One region of the Serratia sp. A07 genome, then DNA from elsewhere that is predicted to be linked to it. Evidence: predicted binding sites of a transcription regulator. Region 1 holds the regulator's gene; the other holds the start of a gene.

The links. Region 1 encodes PurR, which represses purine synthesis genes. Its sites were predicted from a motif close to CANGCAAACGTTTGCNTG; they were not measured.
Region 2: a site for PurR is predicted at 3,247-3,264, ahead of cybB (cytochrome b561). Genes of this name have one in related genera too.

The regions. Positions count from the first base shown of each region.
Region 1 covers NZ_JBZXDO010000006.1:143,761-151,429, reverse strand. Annotated here, with positions in the region: gene AC4PR2_RS09065 (MATE family efflux transporter) at 1-690, opposite strand, end outside; gene AC4PR2_RS09060 (riboflavin synthase) at 928-1,578, shown strand; gene AC4PR2_RS09055 (I78 family peptidase inhibitor) at 1,633-1,926, shown strand; gene cfa (cyclopropane fatty acyl phospholipid synthase) at 1,999-3,150, opposite strand; gene punC (purine nucleoside transporter PunC) at 3,494-4,705, opposite strand; gene punR (DNA-binding transcriptional activator PunR) at 4,829-5,773, shown strand; gene purR (HTH-type transcriptional repressor PurR) at 5,770-6,795, opposite strand; gene cydH (cytochrome bd-I oxidase subunit CydH) at 7,120-7,209, shown strand; gene sodB (superoxide dismutase [Fe]) at 7,271-7,669, opposite strand, start outside.
Region 2 covers NZ_JBZXDO010000003.1:42,433-50,101, forward strand. Annotated here, with positions in the region: gene AC4PR2_RS03880 (hypothetical protein) at 1-120, opposite strand, end outside; gene AC4PR2_RS03885 (hypothetical protein) at 137-1,312, opposite strand; gene AC4PR2_RS03890 (hypothetical protein) at 1,309-2,595, opposite strand; gene cybB (cytochrome b561) at 2,649-3,173, opposite strand; gene AC4PR2_RS03900 (ABC transporter substrate-binding protein) at 3,452-5,053, opposite strand; gene AC4PR2_RS03905 (flavin reductase family protein) at 5,228-5,809, shown strand; gene AC4PR2_RS03910 (winged helix-turn-helix transcriptional regulator) at 5,806-6,186, opposite strand; gene AC4PR2_RS03915 (NAD(P)H-dependent oxidoreductase) at 6,271-7,038, shown strand; gene AC4PR2_RS03920 (hypothetical protein) at 7,035-7,283, opposite strand; gene AC4PR2_RS03925 (Exc2 family lipoprotein) at 7,478-7,669, shown strand, end outside.

The sequences.
Region 1 (7,669 bases):
GCCGCCGAGATCGCCTGCCTGGCGTTTGATGTCGCGCTGCGAGGGCGCGCGCTTCACGTACCAGCGCATCATCAGGAACATGATCCAGTAGACGCTGCCGGTGGCGACGCCACAGCCGACGCCACCCAGCTCCGGCATGCCGAACTTGCCGTAGATGAAGATGTAGTTGATCGGGATATTCACCAGCAGGCCGAGGAAGCCGATCACCATGCCGGGCTTGGTTTTGGACAGGCCTTCGCACTGGTTGCGCATCACCTGGAAGAACAGGTAACCCGGCGCTCCCCACATGATGGCGTGCAGATAACCGACGGCTTTATCCGCCAGCTGCGGGTCGATGTTGTGCATCATGTCGATGACGAACTTGCAGTTATACAGCACCACGATCAGCAGCACGGACACGCCGGAAGCCAGCCAAAAACCCTGGCGCACCTGGTGAGCGATGCGATCGCGCCGCCCGGCGCCGTTAAGCTGGGCGATAACCGGGGTCAGCGCCAGCAGCAGGCCGTGGCCGAACAGGATGGCCGGCAGCCAGATTGAAGTGCCGACCGCAACCGCCGCCATGTCGGTGGCGCTGTAGGCGCCGGCCATGATGGTATCCACCACGCCCATGGCGGTTTGCGATATTTGCGCGATGATGACCGGGATAGCGAGAGCCAATAAACTACGCGCTTCAATTAAGTACTTCTGCACGCATACACCTTTCTATTTATATATGTGGGAGGGAGGGCTGCCGCGAGAGGACAACAATTAAAATAGCGGAATTTTGTCAAAAATATTGTACCTGCTCGGCGTCGTTAAGCAAACGCCGCAGATAAATAGTTATTAAATGCGCAGGCCCGCGTTTTTTGCCTACGCGGATTTGGTTTTCAGCGCCAACTGGGGCAAACTGCCGGGAGCGTTTTAACCTATTAGTAAGAAGAGGCACATATGTTCACCGGTATCGTACAAGGCACCGCGCCGCTGGTCGCCATTGATGAGAAACCCAATTTCCGCACCCACGTGATCGAGATGCCTGCCGAGCTGTTGCCGGGGCTGGAGCTGGGCGCGTCGGTGGCCCATAACGGCTGCTGCCTGACCGTGACCGCGGTGGAAGGCAACCGCGTCAGCTTCGATTTGATCAAGGAAACGTTGCGCCTGACCAACCTCGGCGACTTGGCGCTCGGCGACATCGTCAATATCGAGCGCGCGGCAAAGTTCAATGACGAAATTGGCGGCCATTTGATGTCCGGCCATATTATCTGCACGGCGGAAGTGGCCAAGATTTATACCTCGGAAAATAATCGCCAGGTATGGCTGCGCATGCCGAATGCGGAATTGATGAAATATGTGCTGCACAAAGGTTTCATCGGCATCGACGGCATTAGCCTGACCATCGGCGAAGTGGTGAATAACCGTTTCTGCGTGCACCTGATCCCGGAAACGCTGGATCGCACCACGCTGGGTAAGAAACGCCTGGGCGATAAGGTGAACATCGAAATCGATCCGCAAACGCAGGCGGTGGTGGATACCGTCGAGCGCGTGCTGGCCAACCGGGAAGCGACGCTGGCGGCGGCGATGGCGCCGGCGCACAAAGACTGACAGCGATTCTGGCGTTGCCGCCGGTATCGAATCATAAGCAGAGAGGAGAAACGCGTGAAGTTTTATGGGAAAACGTTGTTGTTAACCGCGTTGCTGGCGCTGAGCGCCTGCAGCAGCTCACCTGAGCAGGGCGCCGGCGCGCAAATGGCCGATGCGGATGATACCTGCGGCGCTTCGCAGTATCAAAACTTCGTCGGTAAGCCGATGACCTCGCTGGAAGGCGTGCGGATCGACGCCAAGGTGCGCGCCATTCCGTACAACTCTGCCGTTACCATGGATTTCAACCTGCGCCGCCTGAACTTCCTTGGCGATAGCAACGATAAAATCATTCGAGTTTATTGCGGTTAACCCGCAGCGTCCGAAAGAGCAAAAAAAAGCCCCGGCGATGATGTTGCCGGGGCTTTTTTATCGGGAAAGCGTTCAGCGCGCGACGCGAATGCCGCCTTCAACGCCTTTCGGGCTGAACACCACCTGCCACAGCTGCAGATCGCGCGCCCGGAACGCGCCGGCGCAGGCGTTCAGGTAGTAGCTGAACATCCGCTCGAAGCGTTCGGAATAGCGCGGGGCAAGCTGCGGCCACGCCTGTTTGAAGCGTTCGAACCAGGCCATCAGCGTGCGATCGTAGTCGGCACCGATGTTGTGCCAGTCTTCCATCACGAAATGGCCCTCGCTGGCTTCGGCGATATGGCTCACTGAAGGCAGGCAGCCGTTCGGGAAAATGTACTTGTTGATCCACGGATCGACGTTCATATCGGTCTTGTTGGAGCCGATGGTGTGCAGCAGGAACAGGCCGTGCGGCGCCAGATTGCGCTCCACCACGTCGAAATAGGTGCGGTAGTTTTTCGGCCCGACGTGCTCGAACATGCCGACCGAGACAATGCGATCGAACTGCTGATGCAGATCGCGGTAATCCTGCAGCAGGATCTGCACATCCAGCCCGGCGCAGCGCGCCTGAGCCAGCTTCTGCTGTTCGGCAGAAATGGTTACGCCGACTACCGACACGCCGTAATGCTTCGCCGCATAGGCGGAAAGACCGCCCCAGCCGCAGCCGATGTCCAGCAGGCGCATACCTGGCTGCAGCTGCAGTTTTTCGCAGATCATCCGCAGCTTCGCTTCCTGCGCTTCCTCCAGCGTGGTGGCGTCTTTCCAGTAGCCGCAGGAATATTGCATGTAAGGATCGAGCATCAGGGTAAACAGATCGTTGCCGAGATCGTAATGTTCTTTGCCGACGATCCAGGCGCGCTTTTTCGATTGCAGGTTGGTCAGGCGCGCGGCGGCGATACGTAGGGTATCTTTCAGGTGGTGGGGGAGTTTCTTCTCCAGCCCGGCGCTGACCACGCGCTGGAAGAACATATCCAGCCGCTCGCATTCCCACCAGCCGTCCATATAGCTTTCGCCCAGCCCCAGCGACCCTTGCTGCAGGACGCGTTTAAAGAAATCGGGGTTTTTAACCTGAATATCGAAGGGGCGCGATCCGTTGATTTCAATGCCGGCCAGGCCGAGCATTTCATGCGCGATACGGTACCACTGATTGTCCTGGATGCTCAGATCTTCTATACACGATGAACTCATAGCTTCTCCATCACCTTCTTCTGACTGATGACCCGTTAGGAAACAGCTTAGACAATTTCTGCGGGTGCATACGTTTACCGGCGGAAAATAGGCCCGCGGCGTCTGATATCCGACTATGAACAGAGGAAATTTAAAGAAACGACCCGGCGCGAACGGCGCGGGATAAACGCATCCTTAAAAAAGAGTGTGACGCAAAGCGCGTACACAAGTGCTAATTGAGATATAGAGATTATAAGGTGTTACTTTACAAGGTTGTTTTTGAGTATAGGCGTGCCGAGGCGTTGACTCAACTGTAAATCGCACTCGGCACGCATATTCTTTAAGTGATTATTAAACTTGGTAATTATGACGCTGAGTTAGCATGTTCCCGCTGCGCCTTTTGCTGCGCGTCAACGGCTTTTCCCCGCTGCAGGAAATACCCCAGCGCGGCCAGGATCACCGTCGATACCATTACCGTCACCGTCGCCAACAGCGGCTGGGCAATGAACGCCGACACCAGCATGCTCGCCACAAAACACAGCCCCAGCTGCAGCGTATTTTGCAGCGCGGCGGCCTTGCCACTGCTTTCCGGGAACGGCATCAGCGCATTCGCCACCATGATCGGATAGCCGGCGCCGTTGACCAGCGCCATCACGCAGAACGGGATCAGCAGCGTGGTGAGCGTCGGTGCGGTCAGGGTCGCCACCAGATACAGCGCCACCATGCTGACACCATAAGCTACCAGCAGCCACGGCAGCAGGGTTTTGCCATTGATGCGCTTGAGCGCGGCGCGGCAGCCATAGCCCCCCAGCAGGAAAGCCAGCGTCTGCGGCACATAGCTCAGACCGATGTCGCTCGGGCCATAGCCCATATCACCGAGGATGAACGGCGAGCCGGTCAGCCAGGCGAAGAAGCCTGCCGAGCAGGCGGCGTACATGGTGACGTTGCCGCTGAACACCGGGGATTTCAACAGTCGCCAGAAGCTGACGCCGTTTTTTGGCGCCTCGGCGGTGGGCTGCGTTTTGGCGCGCTCTTTGAGCATCAGCGTCGGCAGCAGCAGCAGTACGGTGATGGCCAGCAGCACGGCGAAGATCGCGCGCCAGCTGGCGTGGTTCAACAGCCAGGCGCCCAGCAGCGGCGCCAGCGCCGGCGACAGCGCCACCAGCGGCATGATGGTGGCGAATACGCGATTGGCCTGGCCTTCGCGATAGCGGTCGACCACCAGCGCTTGCCAGATGGCGGCGGCGGAACAGACGCCGACGGCCTGAATAAAGCGCAGGATCCAGAGCTGCACGGCGTTCTCTACCCACAGCATGCCCAGGCAGCCGAGAGCGAACAGCGTCAGGCCGATCAATAAGACCGGTTTGCGGCCCAGACGGTCGGAGAGCGGCCCCCACAGCAGCTGCGCGAAGGCGAAGCCGGCCAGGAAGATGCTCAGGCTGGCGCTCACCGCGCCGGCGGAAATTTGCAGTTCTTCCCGCATGGCGCCGAAGGCGGGCAGGTACATATCGGTCGCCAGATAACCCAGCATGCTCAGGCCGGCGAGGTAGAACATAAAGCCAAAGGAATTTCGCATGGTATTTCTCGTTAATATTTTAATGTCGCAGGTTTTTAGCGCCGGCCAGTGTATCCGGCTGGATCTCTGCTTGTGAAACGGTAATATTTGCAAAGTGCTGTTAAAAAAATTGAAGGCAAAGCGATGTGGTCTGAATATTCTCTTGAAGTGGTCGACGCGGTGGCGCGCACCGGCAGTTTCAGCGCGGCGGCGCAGGAACTGCACCGGGTGCCGTCGGCGGTGAGCTATACCGTACGGCAGCTGGAGCAATGGCTGGCGGTGCCGCTGTTTGAGCGGCGTCACCGCGATGTGGAGTTGACGCCGGCCGGCGCGCTGTTTATCAAAGATGCGCGAGTTGTTATCAAAAAAATGCTCGACACCCGCCGCCACTGTCAGCAGGTGGCCAACGGGTGGCGCGGCCAGCTGAATATCGCGGTGGACATCATCGTCAAACCGCAGCGCAGCCGCCAACTGGTGCTGGATTTCTACCGTCATTTCCCCGACGTCGAACTGATGCTGCAACCCGAGGTGTTCAACGGCGTGTGGGATGCCTTGGTGGACGGCAGGGCGGACATGGCGATCGGCGCCACCCGTGCGGTGCCGGTCGGCGGCGGCTTCGCCTTCCGCGACATGGGCTATATGAACTGGCTGTGCGTGGTCAGCCCGCAGCACCCGCTGGCGCAACTGACAGGCCCGCTGAATGACGATCAGCTGCGGCCGTACCCTTCGCTTTGCCTGGAGGACACCTCGCGCAATCTGCCCAAGCGCGTCACCTGGACGCTGGATAACCAGCGGCGGCTGGTGGTGCCGGACTGGACTTCGGCGCTCGACTGTTTGTGCGCCGGGCTGTGCGTCGGCATGATGCCGGCACATCGGGCGCTGCCGCGGGTGCAGCGCGGTGAGCTGAAGGCGTTGCAGCTGCAGCAGCCGTTTCCCGCCAGCCCTTGCTGCCTGACCTGGCAGCAGGATAAACCCTCACCGGCGATGAGCTGGCTGCTGGCGTATCTGGGCGATGGGGAGACGCTGAACCAGGAGTGGCTGAGCGAGGCGGAACCGGAAGCCGCGCAGGCTTCCGGCGCGGGGGATTAGCGGCGGTAGTCGATGAACGGGCCGTCGGCGACCGAGCGGCGTTCAATCAGCTTCGGATGCACTTCGATCACCTGCGACTCTTCGCGTTTGCTGATGATGCGATCCAGCAGCATGGTGAAGGCCATTTCGCCCAGGCGTTCTTTAGGCTGGTGAATGGTGGTCAGCGCCGGGGTGAAGTAGCGGGCGTTGCGCACGTTGTCGTAGCCGATCACGGAAATATCCTGCGGCACCCGCAGCCCCAGCTCGTCGGCGGCGCAGATGGCGCCCATCGCCATGATGTCGCCGCCGCAGAATACCGCGGTCGGCCGCTGCTTTTGCGACAGGATTTGGTGCATCGCCTTGTAGCCGGACTCCGGCTCGAAGTCACCCTGGACGATCCACTCTTCGCGAATGTCGATATGCGCTTCCTGCAGCGCCTTCATAAAGCCCTGGTGACGGCCGCCGCCGGTATTGCGCGACAGCTGGCCCGGAATGGCGCCGATATCGCGGTGGCCGCGCTCGATCAGGTAACGGCCGGCCAGATAGCCGCCTTCGAACGCGTTATCGATGATGGTGTCGGTGAAGTCGCCGCGCGCGGCGCCCCAGTCCATCACCACCATCGGGATGTTGCGGTAGTCTTCCAGCATGCCCAGCAGCTGATCGGGGTACTCGGAGCACATGACCAGCAGGCCGTCGACGCGCTTTTGCGCCAGCATCGCCAGGTAGGCGCGCTGCTTGTCGAGATTGTTGTGCGAGTTGCACAGGATCAGGGTGTAGCCTTTGCTGTAGCAGCTGTTTTCCACCGCCTCGATCACTTCGGCAAAGTAGGGCGCTTCGCTCGAGGTGGCCAGCAGGCCGATCGACTTGGTGTGATTGACTTTCAGGCTGCGCGCCACGGCGCTCGGCGAGTAGTGCAGTTCTTTGATGGCGGCCCACACGGCCGCTTTGGTCTCTTCGGCGACGAAACGAGTCTTATTGATGACGTGCGAAACGGTGGTGGTGGAAACGCCCGCGCGTTTGGCCACATCTTTAATCGTTGCCATGTAAGGAATGACTCCTGAACTCACATGTTTACAGCATGTAAGTGTGATGTTAATCGTTTGCCTACGTAGATCCTTCTCCAGAGAAGCGAAAACTGAGTTTTTAGTGTGTTGAAGTCTTCAGCGCTTAATCAGGAGGGGCATGGATGCCGGTACGCAGTTGTGAACTGCGAATTTTGTCGCATATTGAACAAAAGTGGAAGAGGTAATCGAGATTATAAACCGGGAAATGATAACAAGATTTAATCGGCGAACTGTGGGAAAATGATTTGACGTACTAATTGTGCGCCTTTTATGCTTAGGAAAGCCCATTTTAAAGGAGTTGTCATGGATACCGAATTGAAGATGTCGCTGTTCACCACCGTCTGCGCATTGGCGGTCATTATCGCTTTCAGCTTCGTTGCCGCGTTGAACTGATTTACCCCCGGTTATAAAAAAGGCGCAGCTTGGCTGCGCCTTATCACCTCAGAACCTGCGCTTACGCCAGGTTTTCCGCTGCGAAGGTCCAGTTGACCAACGCCCAGAAGTTTTCCAGGTATTTTGGACGCGCATTGCGGTAATCGATGTAATACGCGTGTTCCCATACGTCAACGGTCAGCAGTGGTTTGTCTTCACCGGTCAGCGGGGTGGCCGCGTTGGAGGTGTTGACGATCGCCAGCGCGCCGTCCGGTTTTTTCACCAGCCAGGTCCAGCCTGCACAGAAGTTTTTCACTGCGGCATCGGTGAACTGCTCTTTGAACGCAGCGAAAGAGCCGAAGGATTTGACGATTGCCGCCGCCAGTTCGCCCTGCGGTTCACCGCCGCCCTGTGGCGACAGGCAGTGCCAGTAGAAGGTGTGGTTCCACACCTGCGCGGCGTTGTTGAAGACGCCGCCGTT
Region 2 (7,669 bases), on a different contig from region 1:
TCGGCCGCAGCGGGCGGCGATGTAGCGCCAGCCCCACCAGGTGAGCAGGATACCGGTGAGCAGCAGGGCCAACAACAGCGCCAGCAATCCTGCGGCGCCGGCGCCATAACCTAGCAGCATGGCAGGTTCCTCATGTTCACGGCGTGGTGGAACGATAGCGAACGAAGTAGGGCAGTGGCGGGGTCTTCCCGTCATCGCCATAGTGGCTTTCCGGTTCGATCACGGTCTGACGTGCGTCGTCGCGCCCGTTGTATCTATACTCCAACGGCTGGCGGTAGCGCACGTCGGATGAGCGCAGATCGAAAATCAGCGAAAGGCGCGCATCGCCGTTATCCGTTTGGGCGACCAGCGTTTTGTTGCCGGCCCACAGCTGATACAGCGACTTGTAACCGGTCTCCAGCATCACCTGTAGCCGGCCGTCGGACTGATAGCGCAGGATCTGATATAGCCCTCTGTCCAGCGTTTGCGCGATCAGGTAGATGCCGCCATCCGGAGCCTGCGCGCTTTCCTTGACGCGCACCGCGAGCCAATGCGGTTCGGCCACCTCGCCGGTTTTGCCGTTAACGGCGATGTGCAAGGCGCCGGAACCGAGCACCGGGTTCATCCAAAACAGCACGCGATCGCCATCAACGGCGGTAAAGATCTCGGGCATGGATTTGCGCTTACCGGAGGCGTTAGCCGTCGGTGAGTCCTCCTCGCCGCGCTCAAAGCCCAGCAGCTGCCGCGCTTCCAACTGTGCCGGCAGGTCCAGCGTTTGCCGCCAATGGGCGCCAAAGTCCGGGCTGTAGAATACGCCTTCGTTGCTGATGAAATACAGCGCGCGTTTCCCCGGCTGCGCCACCAGTTTGCCGCCGATAAAGGAAGGCAGGTTGTCGTCACCCTCCGGCCAGGGGATCAGTGGCCCGATGGTGCCCCGTTGCACATCGACCAGCCTGCGTCCCTTGGACAGAAAAAGCACGCACTCCTGCTCGACGCAAACCGCATCGTAGATCAACTCGTCGAGTTGCCCCAGCATCTGCAGCCCCTTCGGGCCGGTGAATAACACCTGGCTGAGGTAGTTGGCCGCCCAGCCGTAAAAGCTATTGTAAGCCCCGCGTTCGCTCCTTTTGCTGATGAGCAGCAGAGCGCCGTCCTGCGCCGGGTAGCTGTGGATGAGATCGTAACGGGCTATCGTCGGCAAGGCCTCGTCGCTCTGAGTCCATTGCCACTGCGCATAGCGTTGTTCAGGGGCGAGAAAATAGACGCCCAGCGCGCTGGCCAAAAACAGCGTCAGGATAATAAGGGGTCTTTTATAAAGCGCTAACGTCATCATTTCAGCTCCGTCACCTGCTCCTGCCGCCATAGCCTGCGGCGCAGATTGCGCAGGTATTTGAACGTCTTAAACGTGCGGTGCTGCTCAAAAGCGTAGAGGCGACAGATCTGGGCGAAGCCCTCGATCAGCAGCGCCAGGCCGCTGATCATCAGCATCAGCAGCAGCAGAATCGGCGGCAATTCACTGCCGAGGCGCTTCAGGGTCCAGGCATCCAGGTAAACGCCCGCTGGGGTATCGGCGTTATCCCACACGATCAGGCCGAGCATCAAACACATCATGATCGCGCCGAGGATGAAGACGACGCGCGCGCTCAGGTTAAGGCCGGCTTCGGTGAAGTAGCGGCTGCCGCCGATGAGATAGGTCTGGCGATCGCGGTGATTGATGATCCCACGCACCGTAGGCAGCTCGGGGACGGTGTCGTTCTCGCAATACAGCACCTGCAGCGAATCGCCTTTGGCGATGAAAAGCGGATGTTGCCGACGAAATACCGGATGCAGTTTGGTATTGGGGACGTTGAGCGCGCGGGTCGTCAACGCGAAGTGCGTCTCCTTCTGGCGCCACGCATAAGTGTCCAAATACTGCACCTGCCGCGGGATCTCATAGTGGAGGAGTTCGTAGCTCAGGGCGTTGACCGTCTCGATGCCGGAGGCCTCGACGCCGTCAGGGAGGGGGAACTCGGTTTGTTGCGTTGTGGGCACTGGCGTTGCGTCTGCACGGACGGCCCGGTATTTGATGCCGGAAATTTTCAGGCTGAGTGAGCCGGGCGGCGTGACGTCTTGCCCCAGCAGCACGCGATCCAGCGCCCTGAGCAGGCGCCTGCGGCCGCGGTGCGCGATCAGCAGGAGCTCCGAACCGACGAACAGCACCAGGCCGATGCCGATAAGGCCGGCGATGATGGCGATAAAGAACAGGACAATAGTCAGCCAGGAATCTTCCCGGTCCATGATGAAAAAGGCCGCCGGGAAACCGCCGGTGAGCGCCGCGCCCAGCACCAGCAGGGCGAAGTATTTCAGCTTGTATTTCAGCGTTCTGTCTGGCTCCAGCCGGCCTTTCGTGCCGTGCAGCAGCCAGTGCAGCCAATAGCTGCCGTCTTGCAGGCGGTGGGCGCCAATCTTCACCCGATCGCCGGCGGCGAGCCTGGCCAGCAGATTTTCGCTGTCGCTGAAGTCGTCACGGTAAAAAAAGAACGTCTGGCCGGAAGCGATGATCCTCACCAGGTTGTCGGGCGCCGTCTGTTGGCTAGCGCATTGCTCGACGGTCACATGAAAAAATTGGGTTTGCATGTCATTCCCTGTCAGCGGGCGTGGCCCGAAAATTCATCCCTGGCGCCGGGTAGTCAGCGCTTTTTCATCAGTGGCAGCATGCGCACCAGCGCATTGTCCTTGACGATATAGTGGTGGAACAGCGCGGCGGCAGCATGCAGGCCGATCAGCCAGTAGCCGAACGACGCCAGCGTTTTGTGCCAGCCGATAATCATCCGCGCCTGCGGCCGATCCGCCACGTCGGCGAACGGCATCGGCAGGCCGAACAGATACCACTCCTTGCCGCCCAGATAGCGCGAGTACACCCCCAGTACCGGCAGCGTTAGCAGCAGCAGGTAAATCAGGGTGTGCGTCAGGTGCGCCAGGCCGGTTTGCCACTTCGGCGGTTTGGGCACGATAGCGGGCGAAGGGTGGCGCCAGCGCAGGAACAGGCGGGCGATCATCAGCGCAAACACCGTTACGCCGCAGCTGAAGTGGGTGACAACCAGCACGTACCAGGGGGCGCTGCCCGGTTCGGCAAAGCCGCGCAGCTCGATGGTGACGCAGGTGATGACCAGCAGGATCGCCACCAGCCAGTGCAGGCGAATTTGCCACGGCATGTAGGTGTTCTGCACCGGGTTACCTTTTGATGTTAAAGGGTCTGTGTGCCGATGGTAACGAAATGTTACAGGCGAGGAAAGCGCCTGCGTGCAGTTTAAGCAAAATGCCAGGGATTACGCCGCTTATTAAGCTATGAACTTAGTGGATTAAATGCCTGGCGGCAGGGGAGGGAGCTGGCATCGTAAGTTGTGAAGTTAATGCGCGGTAGGTTCAGAGGCTGGCAGCTTATTAAGCGATGAGGCGGGTAGCGCCGCAGCTCTCGCCGCGGCGCCTGGGATCAGTTCAATTTGGCCTTGGCGAAGTCGCTGCCGTTCACGTCCACCACGTAGCCGCTCAGGTTGCTGCGGGTGGCGTAGAACACTTTGCCGGTGGCCAGCGGCAGCCACGGCGCCTGTTTGGCGAAGATCACCTGCGCCTGTTGATACAGCTTGGCGCGCGCCTGCGGCTGATTTTCCTGAATCGCCTGCTGGATCAGGCTGTCGTAATCCTTATCGCACCAGCGCGCCACGTTGGCGCCGCTCTGCACCCCGGCGCAGCCGAGCAGGGTGGCGAAGTTATCCGGATCGCCGTTGTCCGACACCCAACCGTACAGCGCGCTCTGCTGTTCGCCTTTGCGCAGCCCGGCCAGATACTGGCCCCACTCCCAGGTGACGATCTTGGCTTTCACGCCCACCTTCGCCCAGTCGCTCTGGATCATCTCGGCGATGCGCTTCGAGTTCGGGTTGTAGGGGCGCTGTACCGGCATCGACCAGATGTCGGTCTCAAAGCCCTGCTCCAGCCCGGCCTGCTTCAGCAGCTCGCGCGCCTTCTGCGGATCGTAGGCGTACTCCGGCAGTTTATCGTTGTAGCCCAGCATGCCCGGCGGCAGCAGCGAGTTGGCCGGCGTGCCGCTGTCTTTGAACACTGCGGCGACGATCGCTTTCTTGTCCACTGCATAGCTCAGCGCCTGGCGCACCAGCAGGTTGTCGAACGGTTTTTTCTGGGTGTTGAACGCCAGATAGCCGACGTTCAGCCCGGTGATGTCGTGCAGCTGCAGGTTGCCGTCGGCCTTGATGGCGGCGAACTGTTCCGGCAGCGGCGCGGGGATGATCTGGCATTCGTTGGTCTTCAGCTTGGCCAGCCGGGTTTGCGGATCCGGCGTAATCGAGAAGATCAGATGCTTGCTGGCCACTTCGCCCTGCCAGTAGTGCGGGTTGGCGATGTAGCGGATCAGCGAATCTTGCTTGTACTGCTGCAGCGCGAACGGCCCGGTGCCGATCGGCCAGTTGTCGACGTATTCCGGCGTGCCCTTTTTCAGCATGGCGTCGGCGTATTCGGCGGACAGGATTGAGGCGAAATCCATCGCCCAGTCGGCGACGAAGGCGGCGTTGGGCTGGCTCAGCGTGAAGCGTACGTGATGCTCGTCCACCGCTTCCACCTTGGCGATCAGTTTATCCAGGCCCATGTCGGTGAAGTATTCATAGTTGCCGCCGGAGACCTTGTGATACGGGTTAGCGGGATCCTTCTGCCGCATCACGGTGAACACCACATCTTCGGCGTTGAAGTCGCGCGTTGGGGTGAAATATTTGTTGCTGTTGAATTTTACGCCCTGGCGCAGGGTGAAGGTGTAGGTCTTGCCGTCCGGGCTGACGCTCCACTCGGTGGCCAGCGAAGGGGCGGGGGTTTTATCGCTTTCGCGCAGCGTTACCAAGCGGTTGTACAGCACCTGCGAGGTGGCGATAAAAGTCGGCCCGGAGCTGGAGAGCTGCGGGTTGAACGATTCCGGCGAGGCGACGGTGCAGTACACCAGCGCATCGGAAGCGGCCAGCGCGCTGCCCGCCGACAGCAGGCCGGCGCTTGCCAGCGCCAGCGCGGCGATAGGGTGTTTTGAAAACGTCAAGGCAAGATCCTCAGGTGGGGGGAGCCGTTAGCGGCGAATTGATTTAACTATAGATAACGGATGGCGCGACGGGAAACAAGCGCCTCAGCTGCGCATTCTGTGCGCCTTGCGTTGCCTGCCGCCACAGCGCAGATCTACACTGCTGGGCAATCAGTCACTCGCAAGGATTTCCCGATGAGCCACTTTCGCCCTGTCGCCCTCGAACACGCCAGCCGCCTGCTGAACCACGGCCCGACGGTATTGATCACCAGCCGCAGCCGCGACGGCGCCAAACGCAACGTGATGGCCGCCGCCTGGTCGATGCCGGTGGAGTTCAGCCCGCCGCGCATCGCCATCGTGGTGGACAAAGGGGCGCACAGCCGGCAAATGATCGAGGAGAGCGGCGTATTCGGCATTTGCGTACCGGCGGCCATGTTCATCGACGCCACCTACGCGGTCGGCAGCGTGTCCGGATTGGATGACGACAAGTTCGCCCGCTTCCACATCGCCGCGGTGCCGAGCGCCACCCTGCAGGTGCCGCTGATCGAACAGGGCTGCGTGGCGTGGCTGGAGTGCCGCTTATTGCCGGAAAGCGGCGCGCAGGAAAAATACGACACCTGCTTCGGCGAGGTGCTGAGCGCGGCGGCGGACGAGCGGGTGTTCCAGCAGGGGCGCTGGAACTTCACCGCCGCCAATGCGGATCTGCATACGATTCATCATCTGGGGGCCGGCAACTTCGTGCGCAGCGGCGAGACGCTGCGGGCCAAACCGCTTTAATCGGCCGCGCGCTTGCGGTCGGCATCATAGCGCTCGCGGGCGGCGTCCAGCTCGGGGAAATGGTATTCCGCCCATCGGTCCAGCGCCGTCAGCGTCTCGACCAGCGAGCAGGCGACGGCGCTGAGCCGGTATTCCACATGCGCCTGATTCTTTTCACTTAAATCCAGCCGTTCGAGCAGCCCGTTGCGTTCCAGCTGGCGCAGCGTTTGCGTCAGCACCTTCTGTGAAATGCCGTCGATGCGGCGCAGCAGCTCGCCGTTGCGCATCGGCCGCTGCGCCAGCGCGGGCAGGATCAGCATCACCCACTTGCCGGAAATCAGCGCCAGCGCATCGCGCGCGGAGCATTTACTCGAATAGACGTCGCCGGGATAGGCCATGGGGGGTTACCTTCAGGTGCGTAATTGCCAAGGATGCGATAAAGCCACAGCATAGCAGCACCACCTTACCGCGGGAGAAACAGGATGAACGTGCTGATTGTGCTGGCTCACCCCGAGCCACATTCTTTCAATGCCCATTTGGCCGAACAGGCGCGGCAGGCCTGGCTGGCGCAGGGGCACCAGGTGAAGACGGTCGATCTGTATCAGGAGGGGTTTGATCCGCGCGAAGGCGCCGGCCATTACCCCAGCAGAAAGCAGGCGGACAGGTTCGATGCTATGCAGGAGCAGCGCCATCACTGGACGATCCAGGCGCTGCCGGCGGAGATCCGGCGGCATATCGAGCTGCTGCGCTGGGCGGATACGCTGGTGCTGCAGTTCCCTTTCTGGTGGTTCGGCGCGCCGGCCATCCTCAAAGGCTGGATGGATCGGGTGTTCGTTTACGGCGGGGTGTACGACAGCCGCCACCGCCATGAGAACGGCGTGATGAGCGGCAAACGGGCGCTGCTGACCGTTACCGCCGGCGCTTCCGCTCAGGCCTGCGCGCCGGACGGGCGCGACGGCGATATGCGGCTGATGCTGTGGCCGATCATGCATGCGCTGCACTATATCGGCTTTAGCGTGCTGGAGCCGTTCCTGGTCTATGGCGTGCGCGGCGGATTGGCGGGCGAGGAGCTGCGGGCGCAGAACGCCGCTTTGGCGCAGGTGACGCAGGCGTATCGGGAAGGCTTAAGCGATCTTGCCGCTTGGCCGGCGGTACCGTTCAACCGCAATGACGATTTTGACGCCGATCTGGCGCTGAAGCCCGGCGCGCCGGTCTACAGCCCGTTCGTGCGGCACCGCGATCCGATTTAGAACCCGGCCTTCAGCAGTTCCTCGCGCAAGTCGTCGATAATCGCCGGTTCGATGTCGGGGAACTGTTGCTGGATATCGGCGATGGCGTCGGCCACGCTCGGGCCGGCGAAGGTGCCGGAGAAGGGCACCAGCGGCAGGTTGGCGTCGCTGTCCGGCAGTTCACCGCGGATAGTGCCGGTGATCATGCCCGCTTTTTTTTCCGCCGTGAGGTCGTACTCCCCCACGTTTTTGTCGATCGGTTTCATTGGCCGCCTCGCTGTCGGTGAGTGTTTACCCTGTCTGTTAAAGCATAGTGTTTCGGGCAATGAATACCAATCAATGTATATAATATTAATATAAAACAATATGATGCGATTTTTTTTGTCGTTTGACGTTCACCGGGGGCCGGCGCTATGCTCTTGGCGCTAAAGGACCTTCCTCACTGACAGGGACAGACGACATGAAAAAACTGAAAAGCGCGGCGCTGTTGTTGCCGCTGTTGGCGCTCAGCGCCTGCACCCACCACCTCAGCAGCGCCGAGCTGCACGCCAAGCATTACGTTTATCAAACGCGCGACGACTTCGATCCGCAATTCCGCACCGATGTGAACGGCAGCATTAAAAACGCCGTGCCGATGTTCGAACAGTTCTAC